DNA from 4 places in the Paenibacillus vandeheii genome. Region 2 is predicted to be linked to each of the others. Evidence: riboswitches for the same ligand, from Rfam matches in the RefSeq annotation. Region 2 holds a riboswitch; each other region holds the start of a gene.
The links. Region 2 has a riboswitch for cyclic di-AMP ahead of P5G61_RS18015 (3D domain-containing protein). Riboswitches for the same ligand answer to the same signal wherever they lie in the genome.
Positions count from the first base shown of each region.

Region 1: another riboswitch for cyclic di-AMP. It lies ahead of P5G61_RS04695 (HAD family hydrolase); the one in region 2 lies ahead of P5G61_RS18015 (3D domain-containing protein).
Region 3: another riboswitch for cyclic di-AMP. It lies ahead of P5G61_RS30705 (C40 family peptidase); the one in region 2 lies ahead of P5G61_RS18015 (3D domain-containing protein).
Region 4: another riboswitch for cyclic di-AMP. It lies ahead of P5G61_RS29660 (resuscitation-promoting factor); the one in region 2 lies ahead of P5G61_RS18015 (3D domain-containing protein).

Region 1 is NZ_JAROCD010000002.1:420,409-424,905, reverse strand. Features, by position in the region: gene P5G61_RS04705 (Nramp family divalent metal transporter) at 1-536, shown strand, start outside; gene P5G61_RS04700 (HAD family hydrolase) at 699-1,382, opposite strand; gene P5G61_RS04695 (HAD family hydrolase) at 1,555-1,950, opposite strand; cyclic di-AMP (ydaO/yuaA leader) riboswitch at 2,070-2,246, opposite strand; gene P5G61_RS04690 (glutathione peroxidase) at 2,614-3,090, shown strand; tRNA gene P5G61_RS04685 (tRNA-Leu) at 3,240-3,322, opposite strand; gene P5G61_RS04680 (urease accessory protein UreF) at 3,744-4,445, shown strand.
Region 2 is NZ_JAROCD010000008.1:307,216-311,712, forward strand. Features, by position in the region: gene P5G61_RS18000 (PspA/IM30 family protein) at 1-663, opposite strand, end outside; gene lpdD (prenylated flavin chaperone LpdD) at 792-1,139, opposite strand; gene P5G61_RS18010 (polysaccharide deacetylase family protein) at 1,293-2,081, shown strand; gene P5G61_RS18015 (3D domain-containing protein) at 2,216-2,884, opposite strand; cyclic di-AMP (ydaO/yuaA leader) riboswitch at 2,887-3,083, opposite strand; gene P5G61_RS18020 (amino acid ABC transporter ATP-binding protein) at 3,378-4,100, opposite strand; gene P5G61_RS18025 (ABC transporter substrate-binding protein/permease) at 4,087-4,497, opposite strand, start outside.
Region 3 is NZ_JAROCD010000025.1:19,771-24,267, reverse strand. Features, by position in the region: gene P5G61_RS30715 (M1 family metallopeptidase) at 1-870, shown strand, start outside; gene P5G61_RS30710 (hypothetical protein) at 881-1,723, shown strand; cyclic di-AMP (ydaO/yuaA leader) riboswitch at 1,975-2,112, shown strand; gene P5G61_RS30705 (C40 family peptidase) at 2,116-2,586, shown strand; gene P5G61_RS30700 (GNAT family N-acetyltransferase) at 2,984-3,478, shown strand; gene P5G61_RS30695 (c-type cytochrome) at 3,628-3,987, shown strand; gene rbsK (ribokinase) at 4,315-4,497, opposite strand, start outside.
Region 4 is NZ_JAROCD010000022.1:14,384-18,880, forward strand. Features, by position in the region: gene P5G61_RS29650 (HD domain-containing protein) at 1-134, shown strand, start outside; gene P5G61_RS29655 (TatD family hydrolase) at 464-1,234, shown strand; cyclic di-AMP (ydaO/yuaA leader) riboswitch at 1,476-1,729, shown strand; gene P5G61_RS29660 (resuscitation-promoting factor) at 2,004-3,188, shown strand; gene rnmV (ribonuclease M5) at 3,343-3,888, shown strand; gene rsmA (16S rRNA (adenine(1518)-N(6)/adenine(1519)-N(6))-dimethyltransferase RsmA) at 3,893-4,497, shown strand, end outside.

The DNA of each region.
Region 1 (4,497 bases), on a different contig from region 2:
CTTTAACGCTGGCCCTGTTCATCAATGCAGCCATCCTAATTGTTTCAGCTGCCGTGTTCCATAGTGCAGGTATGACCCAGGTCGCGGAAATTACGGATGCTTACCATCTGCTGACACCTTTGCTGGGAACCACCATAGCCAGCATCCTGTTCGGTGTAGCCCTACTGGCTTCAGGCCAGAACTCAACACTCACAGGCACGCTGTCCGGACAGATTGTAATGGAAGGCTTCCTGAACATTCGTATTCCGGCGTGGCTTCGTCGACTGGTAACACGTCTGATCGCGATCATCCCGGCGGTCATCGTAACAGCCATTGCCGGAGAGCACGGAACAGAGGAACTGTTGATTCTGAGCCAGGTTGTGCTGTCCCTGCAGCTACCCTTTGCCGTCATTCCGCTGATCATGTTTACGAGTGACAAAAAAAGCATGGGGGATTTTGCTAACAAGCTTTGGCTCAAAATCACCTCCTGGATCATTGCCGGAGTTATTGTTGTCCTGAATGTGTATCTGATCATCCAGACCATTATGCTGTTCTAAGCTAATTGAAACGAATCCGTATTTTGTCTAACTCAAAAAGGCTGATCAACTCAAGTACCGTTCCCTTGAGACGATCAGCCTTTTATATGTTTTAGCAGAACCTAATCCAACCTGATCCATACCGATTAGATTAGCTCTTAAATACCGCTTTTAGTTTATTTATCAATTTTGAGTTACCATCAGCAAGGGAAGTAGCTCATCCAGTGATTCAACCGTCCAGTCCGGACGCTCTGCATCTGCTAGCTCCGGCTGGAACCTGCCATACCCCTGCAAAATTCGGATCGTGTGCATACCCAGCTTCTTAGCCGGAATAATATCATTATCAATCCGATCGCCGATCATGACCGCTTCCTCCGGTTTACATCCCGCCTGTTTCAGAGCTACAGCATACAATTCAGGATCAGGCTTGGACACTCCTTCTTCAGCGGAACAGGCCAGCACATCCACATACTTGCGTAAGCCGTAGCTTTCCAGACGATTTTCCGTTCCCGGGCTCTGATTGGCAATGATGCCAATCTTATAGTGCTGCGACAACGTCTGGAGAACAGCGTCGGCTGACGCGAAGGGGCGCTCAAGCTCTTTGCGGAACTTTAGCTTCTCCTGTATCTGTTCCCGGTGCCCTTCATCGCTAATAAGGGTACGAATAGCCAATTTCATCGGCCATTGCTCGTAATTTCGGTAGGAAGCGGCAAATAGTTCTCGTACCGTCTGCATTTCCACCTGGTAACCCAGTGCGCAAGCTTCACGAACGAACTGACCGATAATATCATCCACCGGCTCCCATTCGTCCACGAGCGTATCCCCCACATCAAAGAACAACCATTGTATTCCACGTACATCCGGCACGCCTATTCCTCCTCGTTAGCCACAGGAAATTCATTTCCCCATTACCCAAACCATAAAAAAGAAGACTCACCATCACGCATGAGTCTCCTCAAGATTCCGTTTATTTATGATTTCAATTATAACAGGCAGCTTACATCGGATCAATCACAGGAATAGCACTAGACACTAGATACTAACCATTAAGCAAAAACCCAACTTCCCCATTCAAGGAATATACAATACGGTCTGCACCCATTCCCCGATAAATCCCTTTGGGATGGCTCTGTTCTGTAATGACACACAGGGACTTGGATGTCCAGGAGCGGCAGATCTGCAAATATCGGCAGGTCAGGTTTAAGCTATTTTCAAAAATAAAAACATTGCCAACACTGCCTTGCGGCAAAAACCATTTCTGAGCTGCAGCCGTGTTCATGCGAATGACATGCTCCACACCGATTCTCCGGAGCCTGCGCTCTTCCCCTGCACTGTTGGTCAGAACGGCAAACGGCATTTTTTTGTACATCAGCAATTTGATAAATTTACGTCCTGCTTCATTTGGAGCAGTCACTAAGATCATCTCTTTATCCATCATTTGTTCCTCCCTTGGCGTGAAAAGACAACAAAAAAGAAGCGTGGGGGACCAAGGCCTCCCGGACGCTTCTTAATAATCCATAGCAAAAAGACACTATGAACCAGCGTACGGCTTGTTGCCTCTCCCTTCTAACGCTTACGAGGTTAGCTGACGGATTCGGACGCGAGAGTCGCCCTATTTCCGGCTGTCACCGGAAAATTCACCCCATGGATGCCCACTGTCCTGGACAGTTCATCCTGTTGGTTCCCCCGTTTCCCACCCATGAATGAATGGAAACTCAGCGATTAAAACATCGTTCCTTTATCATCATTAATCAGAGCGATATTATCGTTTGTTTCGTTTTTCATGTAAAATTTAATTTAAATTGGAATTACGATATGAATCATACACCCGTGCCATATCGGTGTAAAGTCTGCGCAGATCACCGAATCGACGGATTTTTGCCATTTCCCATCAATAATAACGCTTACAACACATCCATTCTCTACCCATCTCTTTAAAGCTCTCTAATTCTCTCTTTAGCGAAATTCAGGTAGCAAAACATTCACAGTTCATACACGAGAGGTCCAAATGGGGTTAAAAAAACAATATTAATTTTGCAATATTTAATTGCAATCAATATAATAGAAGATAGAAGAATATGAAATGGAGGCGATTTTCATGTCAGTCTACGACTACAAAGTAAACACCCTTCGCGGTCAGGAAGTTGAGATGTCCAACTATCGTGACAAAGTATTGCTTATCGTGAATACAGCAAGCCAATGCGGCCTTACACCTCAATTCAAAGGTCTGCAAGAACTCCAGGACAAGTTTAAAGACTCCCCATTTGAAGTTCTTGGTTTTCCAAGCAACCAGTTTGCACAGGAAAAAGGCTCTTCTGATGATATTGCCGAGTTCTGCCAGATGAACTATGGTATCAGCTTCCCGATGTTTGAGAAGATCGATGTGAATGGTTCAAGCGCTCATCCTCTATTTCAGCATCTTACCAAAGAAGCACCCGGCGTACTCGGCTCCAAAGCCATCAAATGGAACTTCACCAAATTCCTTGTGGATCAGAACGGACGTGTTCTGAAACGGTATGCTCCCAAAACAACACCTGATAAAATTGAAGCAGACATCAAAGAATTGCTCAAATAAGAAGTAGAGGTCATCCGAACCGGCAGGCAGAGTGAACATGTATTGAGGGAAACCGGGTGACCCTTTTTTGTCTGGACTCATCTTTACTGTAAAAAAACATAAAAAAGAAGCTCCCCGTACGGGAAGCTTCTTTTTAATCGTTCTTATGATGCGGTCGAGAGGACTCGAACCTCCACGGGTATACACCCACTACCCCCTCAAGATAGCGTGTCTGCCATTCCACCACGACCGCATGTCGTAAATAATCGGCAACAGAATTGATTATACCCGCTTCAGGTTTAAATGTAAAGCATTTTTAATATTATCATTTCAACTGCGCTTTCCCTTCCAAAAATCGTATAATCTCGTCATTTTCTCCTATAAAGCACATATGATTAAAATTGATCCCGTTTTTATATCCGAGCAGGCTGATCACTCTTCTTCCTTTATAAGGAACAATTACTCCATTCACCTTTTACAATATAACTTTAAATGTTATATAAATTAACACAAACAAGATTTTTAAATTTAAAAGCAAGAAACTATTGACAAAAAGCGGATATTTATGTGAATATATATATCATATAATTCGGATTTACGAACAGAAAACGAACTAAAACGGAGTATAAATGTTATTTTACATGACATTTAACGAACGTAGGAGGCGAAAGATTGTGAACCGTGGGAATAAGCTGCTCGATTACGTCAAACTGCTTGATTCCTCTATCCAGGTCGGAGGGTTCACCCATTCCTTCGGTATGGAAACGCATATCGTTGAAGGAACCATTCGCAGTGCTGAAGATCTAGAATCATTCATGCGCTGTCAATTGCACCCCAGTATCGTGCGTCTGGAAGGTATGGCGATTAAAGGCATATACACCGCCACAGATCATAATGACGCGTGGCGTACAGCCCTTATCGACAAACTCGTTCATGTCCAGCGCACCCCAGTAAGTCTCAGAGAACATGCCTCTACAATGGGCAAACGACTGATTAAGCTGGCTCGTGCACTCCACCCCTGGATTGATTTTAGCGAGCTTGAACAAACTCTGGCTAAGTATGAATCCGTTGGCTGCCTTTCCACTGTTCACGCCTGGATTAACCACCACCTCGAAATCCCTGTCGAGGAGGCAGTCCTTGGTTATCTGTATTCAGCCATGAGTGCCTGCATAACCGAAGCCTCCAAAGTGATTCCCCTCACTCCCGATACAACCCAGGAGCTGTTGGTTCGCCTGGCCGCAGACCTGGAGCATGAATGGCATACCGTCAGCGCCTCCGCTGCGGATGGACTGGTACAACCAACCTCAATGTCCATGAAAACGTTGTTCCCCAGCTTCCATATGCTTGGAGCAGGACTTCACGCCTACAGGGCCTGATCTTTATCCCCTTCGCCTCCATACAACTCACCTCCTCATACAGTAAAACATG
Region 2 (4,497 bases):
ATTTTCGTATTGCTTCATCAACGCTGCCAGTTCATCCTCAACAGCCTGATCCTTGCCCAGCTTCTCAAACTCATCATCCAGCGATTTTCCTTTGGACGACATTTCATTGCTGGCTTCAGCCTGAGCTTCCATCTGCATCATTTTTTCTTCCATACGCTTCATGCCGGCACTAGCAGTATCTGAACCAAATCCGTTCAGTGCCTTGTTGATTTCGGTTTGAGCTTTTGCTGCATTGTAGCGCGCAACCAATGTTTCGCGTTTATTTTTCATCTGTGTCAATTGTTTGCGCATTTCGTCCAGCTTGCCACGAAGGTTATCGGCAGACGCTTTATTTTGATCATAGCTTGTTTTGTATTCAGCCATCTTTTCTTCAGCGACTTTTTTCTCTTCCAGTGCCCGACGGGCCAGATCCATATTCTGTGCACGCGCAGCTGTATGTGCTTGCTCTTCACGTTTCTTCACGAGAGCTTCCTGTTCTTCGAACAGTTGCTTGAATTTCTTCTCAATGGCAATCTGTGCGGCAACAGCTTTCTCCGCATCTTCCAGATCTTCCTGCATATCCCGGATATATTGATCTGTCATCTTGATTGGATCTTCTGCCTTGTCAATAATGGAATTAATGTTAGACATCGTTAAATCGCGCAATCGTTTGAAAATGGACATTATGGTATTCCTCCTAGTCGATAGTTCATCCTTGTATATAATCATACATACGTGGCAATGTTCTACTCGTTTCAATTTTAACAAAAAAAATCTTAAAAAACGATTTTAGCTACTTAGCCTACCTGTAGCTATTGGATCAGTGGACCGGTTTGGCTCAACAGCTCTTCATCCAGCAGCTTCTCTGCAGTCTGCACAATCTCATCAATCTGCATTCGCGTAATAGCATCAAAGTGAATGCCCATAATCACAGTCACGGTTACCTTTAAATGCAGAGAAGCTCTACGTGCAAGTCTCTCGCACAGCTCTTGTTCTTTATGCCCAGGGATATGCACCGTAGCCCCGTTCACCCGTTCCCGGTCCGGATAAAATGTTGCTACCGCCCCAATATGTGATCTTCCTCCAGTTACCATAAACACTTTGTCTTCCCCTGCCTCAATCACCTGTAAACGAACGGAATTTAAATCGTATGTATTCATCCTGCTCCACCTGTCCTTTTCTATATGTAATATATATGGTGGAATTATGGCTACAATTTAATGAATCAACAATGAAACATCTCACATCATGCATAAATACGGATCCCCCGGGCATACCAAAGAGAACGCAATTTGGGAAAAGGAGGCACTAACATGCGCATACGCCTCATCATGTTATCCATCATGGTCATTCTTCTGGGAGGAAGTTACGCCCCTGCTCAGATATGGGCATCTACAAGCCCGCAAACCGAACCTGCTTCGAAGTCTGATTCTTCCGAAGAGGAACAGCTGACACTGGGACAGCTCAGACAGAAATATGCGGATACGTTCAAAACCAACGGCCCTTCAACAAAAAAGGTCGCACTGACTTTTGATGATGTACCTGATCCGCGGTTCACCCCTCAAGTGCTGGATATTTTAAAAAAATACAAGGTACGGGCTACCTTTTTCATCGTGGGACATCGCGCTGAGAAACATCCGGATTTGGTGAAACGCATGGTGAAGGAAGGGCATATTGTTGGCAATCACAGCTACAATCACCCCCAGTTCAGTAAGCTATCCATGAATGCATTTCGCAAACAAATCTTACATACCGGGGATATTATTCGAAATCTGGTAGGTTACACACCCAAAATGATTCGTCCACCCTATGGCGACATTAACGAGCAGCAGCTGCAATGGGCGGCCAAACAACATTACAGCATTGTGAACTGGAACGTCGATTCCCTGGACTGGAAGGGCCTCTCCAAAAAGGAAGTCAAACAAAATATCCTGTCTGCCGTCAAACCTGGTTCCATTGTTCTGCAGCATGCAGGAGGCGGGGTCGGATCGATATTAAATGGTACTATTGAGGCACTGCCTGAAGTCATCGAGGAGCTGCGAAACCGCGGGTATGAGCTGGTAACTTTGGATGAACTGTTGGAACTGCCCAAGGGCAAGTAGGGTCATGATCACCGGAATCGGATATGCAAAAGGGTGTCCTTCAATCACAATATTTTGATTGAAGGACACCCTTTTCGGTTTAATGTAGGTTCAGTTGTAGTCTCACATGCTCATGTGCAGCTACTCTTTTGATTTTATTTCAAAATGTAAAGTTCAACATCCTGAATACCAAATGTGTTCACGGATTGCTTGCTGCCAGGAATAAAGATATCAATTTTATGGCCTTTGATGGCACCACCCACATCACGGGCTGTAGCAACAAATGCCTGTTTAGGTAGTCCTGGATGTGTATGACCCGTTACCAGTACTTTTGTACCCAGTGGAATGATACTAGGGTCTACTGCGATCGTGCCCAGTTCGAGCGGATTACCGAAGTAATCTACTGCACCCCATCCTCCATTTTCGGAAGCATCCGCGGAGTATGCTGTTGCTTTTACGTCAACAGTTTTGCTGTAATCAAACGTTTTCCCCCAGGCCTGTACCACCTTGCTATCCGAATTTACGTCAAGACTTGCGGCAGTCACCGTTTTGGCCTCTGTTTTTGCTGCTGCAGCAGAAGCTGTGTTCGTTGTGTTACCAGGGATCGTAATTTTCAATCCCCCATAAATGTTGTAGGCTGAAATGTCATTGTTAGCTTTAATAAGTGCGTTAAGTCCAACTCCATATTGTTTGGATAAGGTGTAGAAGGTATCCCCCTCTTTGGCCACATGAACTGAATCAGCATGAGCCGGAACGGCTTGAATGAGCATTGCTGCTGTCAGCAAAGCTGTTGCTGTTTTGGCTATACGTTTCTTGTTAATCATGGTCTTCCTCCCTCATTATGCCTGCGAAGTTAGTTGTCGGATTCGGATGGAGGAAACCACCCTATAGGTTCAATTACATGAATAATTTATGTAGCCCTAATTCACCCCAAGCCGTGTGCAAATGATTCTTCCCCAAGCACACTCTGCATCGTTACATCCCCCACACTCCCACCTCCGGAAGTTTCGGCAGGAACAAATATATCACAATTTTGTAACCAAGAGTCGTAGTAAATGTTACCATCTGGCTAAACCACTTCAACTTCTATGCTGAATTCAAGCGACTTTTTTCAATAAATTGTCTATTTGGACTTCAATCATTGATGACAGAAACGTTACTTTTTATGTAAATCTGTTCGTATCCTCACATAACAAAACATCCCTGCCGACTGGGCGTCGACAGGGATGTATGGAGCGGATGAAACTTTCACCCACTGGATAAATTTTTGTTTTGCATCTTGCTCATCATCCTTAAGAACTTAAGGATTTGGATGTATTAGAGCACTTTAGCGAGGAAGTCACGTGTACGTGCATGCTTGGGTTGACCAAACACTTCATCCGGCGTTCCTTCTTCTACAATAACCCCGCCATCCATAAACAGAATGCGGTCACCCACTTCGCGAGCAAAGCCCATCTCATGCGTTACAATGACCATGGTCATACCACCTTCAGCAAGGCGCTTCATGACATCCAGCACCTCACCGACCATTTCAGGGTCTAGTGCAGAAGTTGGCTCGTCAAACAGCATGACATGCGGCTGCATTGCGAGAGCTCTTGCAATGGCTATCCGTTGTTTCTGTCCACCGGACAGCTGGTTTGGATAGGCGTCTTTTTTGTCGGACAGGCCGACCGTCTTGAGCAAATCTGCGCAAATTTGTTCCGCTTCGTGTGCAGACTGTTTTTTCACTTTGATGGGAGCAATCGTAATGTTCTGCTGGACCGTTTTGTGCGGGAACAGATTGAAATGCTGGAATACCATCCCCATTTTTTCACGAGTCGCATTAATGTTATGTTTGGGATCCGTGATCGATACTCCCTCAAAATCAATCTCCCCGGAAGTTGGCTGCTCCAGTAGGTTCAGACAACGTAAGAAGGTACTTTTCCCCGATCCGGACGGACCGATGACCACGACAACCTCACCTTTGCCTATTGTTACGTTGATGCCCTTAAGCACATCGTTGCTTCCATATGATTTGTGTAATTGTCTAACGTCTATCACTTGCACTCAACTTCCTTTCCAGTCGACCCAGCAGCTTGGACAAAATGAACGTCAGCACAAAGTAAATGGCTGCTGCAATCAGGAATGGGTTCATTCCTTGGTACGTAATGTTTTTGACCACACTTGCCTGGTACATAATGTCCACCATACCGATAACCGAGATAATGGAGGATTCCTTGATAATTGTCACGAACTCATTACCAATCGCCGGCAGCACTGCTTTGAACGCTTGGGGAAGGATGATGAAGCGCATTGCGGCACCTCTTCCCATCCCCAGGGAACGAGCTGCTTCCAGTTGACCGCGATCCACCCCCTGGATACCTGCACGGAAAATCTCGGCAAGATAGGCACCACTATTAATGGAAAGGGTGATAATACCCGCCTGAAGCGGCGTAAA
Region 3 (4,497 bases), on a different contig from region 2:
GGAATGGAATACCCTACCTTGGTCACTGCCTTCGGTGCGGATGATTCCGCCCCTGGTTACGATCTGGAACGAACGGTTGTGCACGAGATTGGACATCAGTATTTTTACGGTATGGTCGCCAGTAATGAATTTGAAGAGGCTTGGCTGGACGAAGGATTCACCTCCTATGCGGAAGACAAACTGATGGAACAGGAATACGGACTTATCCCGAATCTGCCCGTACAATCAGGTCTCATTACTTCCCCAGCTCCACTGACACAAGACTCCTGGAAGTTTGATTCCCAGAATCATTATGCAGCCAACGTATACACAAGAGGCAAGCTTGTATTACTCGGGATCGAGCAGCAGGTTGGTGCTAAAACGATGGAGCGCATTCTCTCGACCTATGTGAAGAAATACCGCTTCAAACACCCTACTTCATCTGATTTTCAAAAGGTCGTGGAACAAGTGACCCGCACGTCCTGGTCGGATTATTTTGAACAATACGTGTACGGAGACGGCATGGCTGACTTTGCAGTGGAGAAGATCAAGGTCACTCCCGTTCTGAAAGATGGTCAAACCTTGTACGAGTCGTCGGTTACAGTGCAGAAAAAAGGCAGTGAATATACGAAGGTGCCTGTTCGAATTATGTTCGAGGATGGGAAAACCATGACGAAAGAATGGGATGGTAGCAAGGAGCGCATTACCTACAAATTGACCTACACTTCCCCGGTTTCCTGGGCGATGACTGATCCGCTATACACGATCGTGCTGGAGAACCATCATATGAACAATTTTCTGAAAGCCGGACTGGATGAGCCAACCAAATCCCGCTGGAGCATGAGCGCAACCAAACTTATAGAAGCTATATTCGGAAGTCTGTCATGGTGAGGTGGATACAGTGAAAGCGAAAATACGTGAAGGCTGGTTTCTCGTCCGTCAGCATATGTTCATTGCGGCACTCTTATTTCTCTATCAATTAATATGGGGATACTTTCTTTATCGGATGGTACAGTCAGCTGTAGTCCCGCTTCTCCTGCGTTATCCTGAACCTGATGCCGGGGAGCTAAGTACGATTCTATTCAAAATGGAGAGCCAGCTTGGTCTGTCAACGAACCCGGAGGTCCATCGCTATTTATGGATTCTAGGAGCTATGCTGCTGCTGCGGATGCTAATTAGCCCGCTCATTCAGGCAGGGCTGCTCTACTCGCTCCAGCATTTTAATCATTCGGAAGAGCGCGTTCCATTCATTCGCGGCATCAAAAATTTGTGGAAACCGATGCTGTTGCTTCACACGATTCGAACCGTATTGCTGCTGCTGCCGGCTTATTGGCTCGCACCGAAGCTCTATTCCATCTTTATGGATGGCTTTCATTCCCTCCAACTGCTCTTGCCGGGTATTCCCTATGTTGCTGGTTGGATTGTATACGGGTGGGTAATACATCATGCCCTTCTCTACATGCAGTTTGGGGTCTCGGCTCCTGACGGGGAAGGTGGAGCGCGTGGTACGTTCCAGGCCCTATGGATTGCTCTGCGCCAAACCATCACCCTGATCGGTATTGCGACCCTGCTGGGCGGTCTTCATCTGTTGGTCTTTGGTGCCTTTACCTCAGCTTCATGGTTAGTAACAGGCTTAACCGGCCTTATACTACAACAAACGTACCCACTTGCCCGGTGCTTGCTGAGTCTGTGGAAAATATGCGCCCATTTCCGGTTATGGCAGTCCAACTCGGTCAAGGAATAAATTGAACGGTTAAAATTGTTACCATCTCTATGTAAAGTTAAGCTCATCAAATGCCGTTAAACAAGCAAACCTCGACCTTTCCCCGTCAAAGGTCGAGGTTTTTTTTGCTAATTTTGTTGCTAAACGTTGCCAAAGTGATATACCTCTGTTACAATAATCGCAGTGAGTTTTTAGTAACAACTTTGTAATCTTTACCTTCATATTTGTAACTACTTAAAATTTAATCGTCATTTCTTGATTTCGCAGGTGCACAACTAGCATAGCCAAATTCCTAGCACCTGGGAAGCGGGGGAACCAGTTATGGGTGAATTGATCTTGCAACAGAGGGATCATAGGGGACCTTCAACCGAATCCTTAAGCTAACCTCGCAGGCATTGGAAGGGGTATATCTTTTGTTTAAGAAGAAACTAACCGCAGCTGTACTTAGCCTCACATTCGCATTATCGCTTGGAGCAGGCAGCGCATTCGCAGATTCAAAAATGGACCAAGTCATTGATTCAGCAATGGGAACTACATACAAAAGCGGAGGAACAACGCTTAACGGCTTTGACTGCTCTGGGTTTACAAGTTATGTATTCGACAAGCTGGGCATTGATCTGGCACGCCAATCAAGTTCGCAATTCGACATGGGCGATTCAGTATCCCGTATGGAAATGAGACCAGGTGATCTGGTATTCTTCAATACAACGGGCAAAGGGGTCTCGCACGTAGGGATCTTTGTAGGAGATGGAAAGTTTGCACACTCCTCTTCTTCCAAAGGAGTTACAATCAGCGCATTAAGTGAAAGCTATTGGGCTAACCGCTATGTTGGCGCTAAACGCATTATGAGCACGGACGCATATGAGACATTGGCCATCGACTAGGGACAAGCTGAGCAACGTCATGCTGTAACAATAACACTACTGTAACGAAGCATAATAGAACCGTCTGGTACATTCTCCGCAGGAATGTATCCGGCGGTTTTTTTGTGCTTCGTTTCCATCAAAAGTATTTTGGGATAAGCTATCTAACCTAACTTTACTTTTTTAGGGCTATTTTGCATTGCTTCGTCCGTGCTCTTATAATGTTTTTACCCATCCCACTATAATATAAACGAAATTACCGGAACTTTTGTTTCACTTTTTTTCAATAACAAGGACTTGCCAAATGAACGCCTCTTTTGTAGAGTGAAAACAAGATAGATATGGAATGACATATCTAGGCTATTGGACAAATTAAAATCAGTATAGCTTGTTCACAATGAGAGGAGCGTGCAGTTGTATGGATAAAGCCCCTGTGACGTTTCACGTTGTGCCCATGCAAGAAGAACATGCGGAGCTCATCTGTGATTGGCAGTATGATCCGCCTTATAATATTTATAGCTGGCTACCCTGGGAGCAGATGAAAGCACTCGAAGTGGAATTCGGAGATCCCCAGCTACGGAAGGAACAATATGCAGTGGTGTTGGGAGAGGATCATCAAATTTGGGGTTTCGCTCAATACTTCCCACTTGAAGGTGTCACCCGCATCGGGCTTGGTATGCATCCCGAACGCTGTGGACATGGTCTGGGGACGGCTTTTGTCTCGGCCATTGTGCAGGAAGCGATTCGCCGGAACCCGGCAAACGAAATTGATCTGGAAGTCCTGACCTGGAATGAACGGGCCATTCGTGTCTATCTCAAGGCCGGATTTGTTACGCAGGATACATACGAACGACAGACACCGAGCGGTTTGAAACCTTTTTACTGCATGGTCTATGAAGGTCCTCGGGGATAAATAAATCATAAAATGGCACTAAAAAGTCCCGGTTATGTGATTAGTTCAAAAAATTACCACAAAATGCTATGATGTAACTACAGGTTCCGTTATAATGATATGGATAGTTTCAGGTTAGATGATCTTTCATTCTGGAGGGGACATAAGGGATGCACAAATGGATCATGAGCGGGGTATTTTTTGCAGCGTGCGCTTTAGCTATTGTACTAATGTTTACGCTTCCAGGGAAAGAGGAAGTTGCAGAAGAAGCGAAACCGACGATGCCGGAAGTTACCATGGATGCAGGACAGGCTGAGACACTCGTCAAAGCAAATTGTATTACCTGCCACGGTGATCAGCTTCAAGGGGGCATGGGCCCTAGTCTGCAGAAGATTGGAAGCCAGGACGATGTGGAGAAGATTTATACGACCATTGTCAAAGGTAAAAGCGGCGGTATGCCTTCGTTCAAAGATAAGTTGAAGGATGAAGAAATCGCGAATGTTGCGATGTGGCTGGCTGAGAAGAAGTAATCCCATCGTTTAAGGCGAAAAGTTAAGACAGATTGCAAGCATGTATAGCGGGGTGGCTTCAATCACCTCCTGCACTTTAACGCATGCTCTAACCCATGTTGACGCTGGACGCATAACCTAGTCAACCATATCACAGGATTACTGGGTTTATCGATGCTCTACAGAGAAGAGGCTCTCACTCTCCCTTGCCGGGAAAGTAAGAGCCTCTTGGTCATATTCACTTGTTCAGCGTGTAGAGAAAGCTTCGGTGAAAACATGCGGCGCAATGGCTACTCCCGTTGCATGAGCTTATTCTGCCGCCTATTATTCATCCTAAAGAAGAATGGCTTACTGCGTCTTTGCCTTCTGCTCGGCAAGGAAAGCCTGCACTTCACGTGCGGACGGCATCCCGGACTGGGCGCCTAGCTTCGTCACGGACAACGCGGCTGCGCCCATGGCGAAGCTTACCGCCGCGTCCAGCGTCTCTCCGCGCGCGAGGGCTACCGCCAGCGCGCCGTTGAAGCAATCGCC
Region 4 (4,497 bases), on a different contig from region 2:
CAGAGGTGTCCGACATCGTCCGTTCAATCAGTGGTCTTCATCGGGGAAAACATCACTTGTATTATCCGCAAAATAAGGTGGATGCGATTGTTCATGAATTACCGTCCCATATACGCCCCTATTTCTCACATTAAATGGTGTGCAATGCTGTTGATGAGTCATGATGCAAAAGGCTTTCTAAAAGAGCTATTTTCATGATACAGTAATCTGCTTTAATGGAGAGTACATGTAGATCGACATAATTTTGTAATCAGAGCAATTAGAATACAACTCAGCCGGCTAAAATTAAGCAACATATAGATATGAAGGAACATGTTCGTTCTACATGTTGTGCTCAATGAACGAATGAAATGAAATATAGATAAAAGCACGATCTAATTTGTAATATTTATTTCTGGTTAAGATCTGCAGAGTGGATAAAGAAGAGATTGTCGTTGATTCGACACGAAGGGAGAAATACAAAATGATGTTGTTCGACACACATACCCATCTGGATGCCCCACAATTCGACGAGGACCGCGAGGAAATGATTCAGCGTGCTGTGGATGCAGGCGTTGGCCGCATGATTAACGTAGGCTTTAACCGGGAGACCATTCCAACCACGATGAAGCTGGCTGAAACCTATGATTTTATATATGCGGCAGTAGGTTGGCACCCTGTAGATGCGATCACGATGCAGGAGGGTGATCTGGAATGGATTGCATCTTTATGCAAGCATGAAAAAGTGGTAGCCATTGGTGAAATTGGTCTAGACTATTATTGGGACACTTCACCGAAAGAGGTTCAACATCGCGTATTACGACAACAGATTGGACTGGCCCGTGAGTTGAATATGCCGATTGTCATTCACAACCGGGATGCGCATGAGGATATTGTAAAGATTCTGCGTGAAGAAAAGGCTGGAGAAGTAGGCGGTGTCATGCATTCGTTCTCTGGCAGCTGGGAAACGGCAAAAATGTGCCTGGATTTGGGCTTCCATCTTTCCTTCGGAGGGCCAATCACGTTCAAAAATGCGAAGCAGCCGAAAGAGGTACTTGAGAAGGTTCCTATGGACCGATTTTTCATTGAAACCGACTCGCCTTATTTGACACCTCATCCTTATCGTGGGAAACGAAATGAGACAGCGCATGTACGTCTGGTTGCAGAAGCAGCTGCGGAAATTAAAGGCATTTCGGTAGAGGAAATTGCAGCAATAACGACCAGAAATGCCATGGAACGATTTGGGATTCGTTAAAATATCGAGCAAAACGGGTGAAAAAGTGAGTTAGGCGGAGTTAATTTGCTTTTTGATCCAAATAAATCAAGAATATTACAATATTTTAACCAAATATTTAGAAAAACGTACTTGAACAACGCTTTACAACATGCATAGAAACAGGATATCATCTTTTCAGTGAATTGTTGTGCGGAAAATTGGACAGATGTTCGGGGGATGAACAAAGGGACACTTTCCGATGAAACAACATTACTTTCATGAATCAGTCTCGCTGAGTCTCCGTTAACGGAGAGCGGGGGAACCAATAGGGCTTAAACATCGGTGATTGCAGCCGATGCGCAACATGCGCTGACCCAAAAGCAGCGTATAAATCTGCGAAGCCGTATTTGATTTCTTCTTTGGGTCTCGGGGTGAATTCAAGGGCGTCCGCCATGAGCGGGTGACCGGAGATAGGGCGGCTCTCTTTCGCCCGAACCCGACAGCTAACCTCGCAAGCGGAAAAAGAGAGGCAACCTCGTGCATGAATTTCCGATATTCAGAATCATTCGGAAGCCACGAAAGAGTTCCTCTTAAACTCTTTCTTTGGCTTTTTTGTTTTTGAATAAAAGAAATACTGTCATCATACGGTAAGTATTCAGGAGGATGACATCATGTTGCGAAGATTGGTTCATGGTGCAGAACCCGGATTATGTTGGTCCGATCTGTGTTCTGTAGAAAATTTGGTATAGTCGCGTCAAAGACATCATGCATTACTTTAGACGGCGAGGCTATGAAGGAGGACGGAGAAGTGGGCACATTCCAACCAGAAGAGACCCATGAGTCACGATCATCCAGTAAGTCTTTCGCGTTGCGGTGGAAGCATGAGAACTTGCGTCAAATGGCATTGATCGCGATTTTCTCAATTGCGCTTACAATCATGATCTTGTTAGTCGTTTACGGTCAGGCCGGGAAACAAATTTCACTGGTTATTGATGGCAAAGCTCAAGCGGTAGAGACTCGTACAGGAATGCTTCAGGAAATGCTGGAGGAGCAGTCAATCACAGTCAGCCCTCACGATCAGGTATCCATGCCCTTGAATGGGGCGATCACAGATGGAGACCGCATCGTTATTGAGCGGGCCGTTCCAGTTAAGATTACGGCAGACGGAGACACCAAGACTCTGTATACAACCGATTCATCGGTAAAAGATGCGATTAAAAAATCAGGTATTCAGATTGCAAGTGAAGATAAAGTGTATCCTGCGCTGGGAACCACTGTTGAAGCGGATATGAAAATTCGTGTAGTGCGTGTAACCAAGCGTACGGTGGAAGTGGAACAGCCGATCGCTTATAAAGTGATCAAAACAGCTGACCCTAGCTTGTACAAAGGCGACAATCGTGTCGTTGTGAGCGGTAAAGAAGGCACACTTGTACAGCATATTGAAAAAGTGTTCCAGGATGGAGAACTGGTCTCCAAAAAAATGGTGGGTAAATCGATCGCAACGAATCGCGTTGATAAAGTTATCGCCGTTGGCACCAAAGCAAAACCTGTTGTGAAAGAGCCAGTGATTCAGACGGTATCGGCGCAGACTTCCACGACAAAAACAGCAACAACCACGAACTCGAAGAAAACCGCTGCCTCGGGCAGCAAAGTGATTACCGTCTCAGGCAGTTCTTTTAAATATTCTAAAGTATTGAAAAATGTATCCATGACGGCATACTCTTCTGAAGAGCCCGGTATCGGCACAAAAACAGCCTCAGGCACTCGGGTCACCGAGGGACGTACCATTGCGGTTGATCCCAAAATCATTCCGATTGGCTGGTGGGTGTATATCGAGGGCCTTGGCTTCCGTCGTGCGGAAGACACCGGTGGTGCCATTAAAGGCAACAAAATTGATGTGTATTATGATAGTGTGAAGCATGCCCTGAACTTCGGACGGAAGAAAGGCAAGACGGTATATGTGATTGGTCCGGTGAAGCCGGAAGCAAACTAAAATCGTTTTACTTTGAAATGGGAATGCTATAAAATAGTTGCATGAATGATTCATGCGGAATATGCGGCGGAGGGGTCTGAATTCAGTCTCCCCCGCGTTTGGCAGAGAAGAGGATATTCCTCTTCTTTTTGCGTTAGAAAGGAAGAAATGGAACATGATAAAAGAAGTGATCGTGGTGGAAGGCCGTGATGACACCGTAGCCATTCGCCGTGCGGTTCAGGCAGATACAATCGAGACTGGTGGATCAGCCATCAACCAGCGCATTCTAAAGCGGATTGCACTTGCGCAAGAGAGACGTGGTGTCATCGTACTGACAGACCCGGATCACGCGGGTGAACGTATTCGTAAAATCATTGCCAATAAAGTACCTGGTTGCAAACATGCCTTCATTCCGGAGGCGGATGCTACGCGCAAAGGCGACATCGGAGTGGAGAACGCCTCACCGGAGGCGATTCGTCATGCACTGGCTCGTGTGCATACGTCATATGAAGGCGCACCAAGTCTGATCGATTGGGAGGATCTGATTGCTGCGGGACTGATTGTGCACCCACAGGCTGCTGCACGTCGCATGGAGATGGGCAATTTGTTGGGCATCGGTTATTGCAACGGCAAGCAGTTCCACAAGCGGTTGAGTGTATTCCAGATTACCCGGGAAGAGTTCTCCGAAGCATTATCGCAAATTGAACGTGAAGGATTGTGAGCGTATGAAGGGCATGGAAGAAACCGTAGAGATTGCAACACCCAAACGAACCAAAGAAATTATTCAAAGACACGGATTTTCATTCAAGAAGAGCCTGGGTCAGAACTTTCTGATCGATCAAAATATATTGAATAAAATTGTAAATGCAGCTGATTTGGACGAGTCCAAAGGCGCACTTGAGATCGGACCGGGTATTGGTGCACTCACAGAACGTCTCGCTCGGGTAGCTGGGCCTGTAACGGCTGTAGAGATTGATCAGCGACTGTTGCCAATTCTGGGGGAAGTGATGGAGCCTTATCCGAACGTTCGTGTGCATCACGGGGATGTGCTGAAGCTGGATCTGGCTGAGCTGTTCCGTACGGATTTTGGAACGGTAGATAAAGTGAGTGTTGTAGCCAATCTGCCTTATTATGTAACGACGCCAATCATGATGAAGCTGCTCGAAGAGAAGCTGCCTGTGGACAGCATTGTGGTCATGATCCAGAAGGAAGTGGCGGAACGTATGGCTGCTGCACCAGGATCAAAGGACTATGGCAGTCTGAGCATTGCGGTTCAGTACTACAGTATGCCGGAATTGGTCTGCATTGTGCCGCCTACAGTCTTTATTCC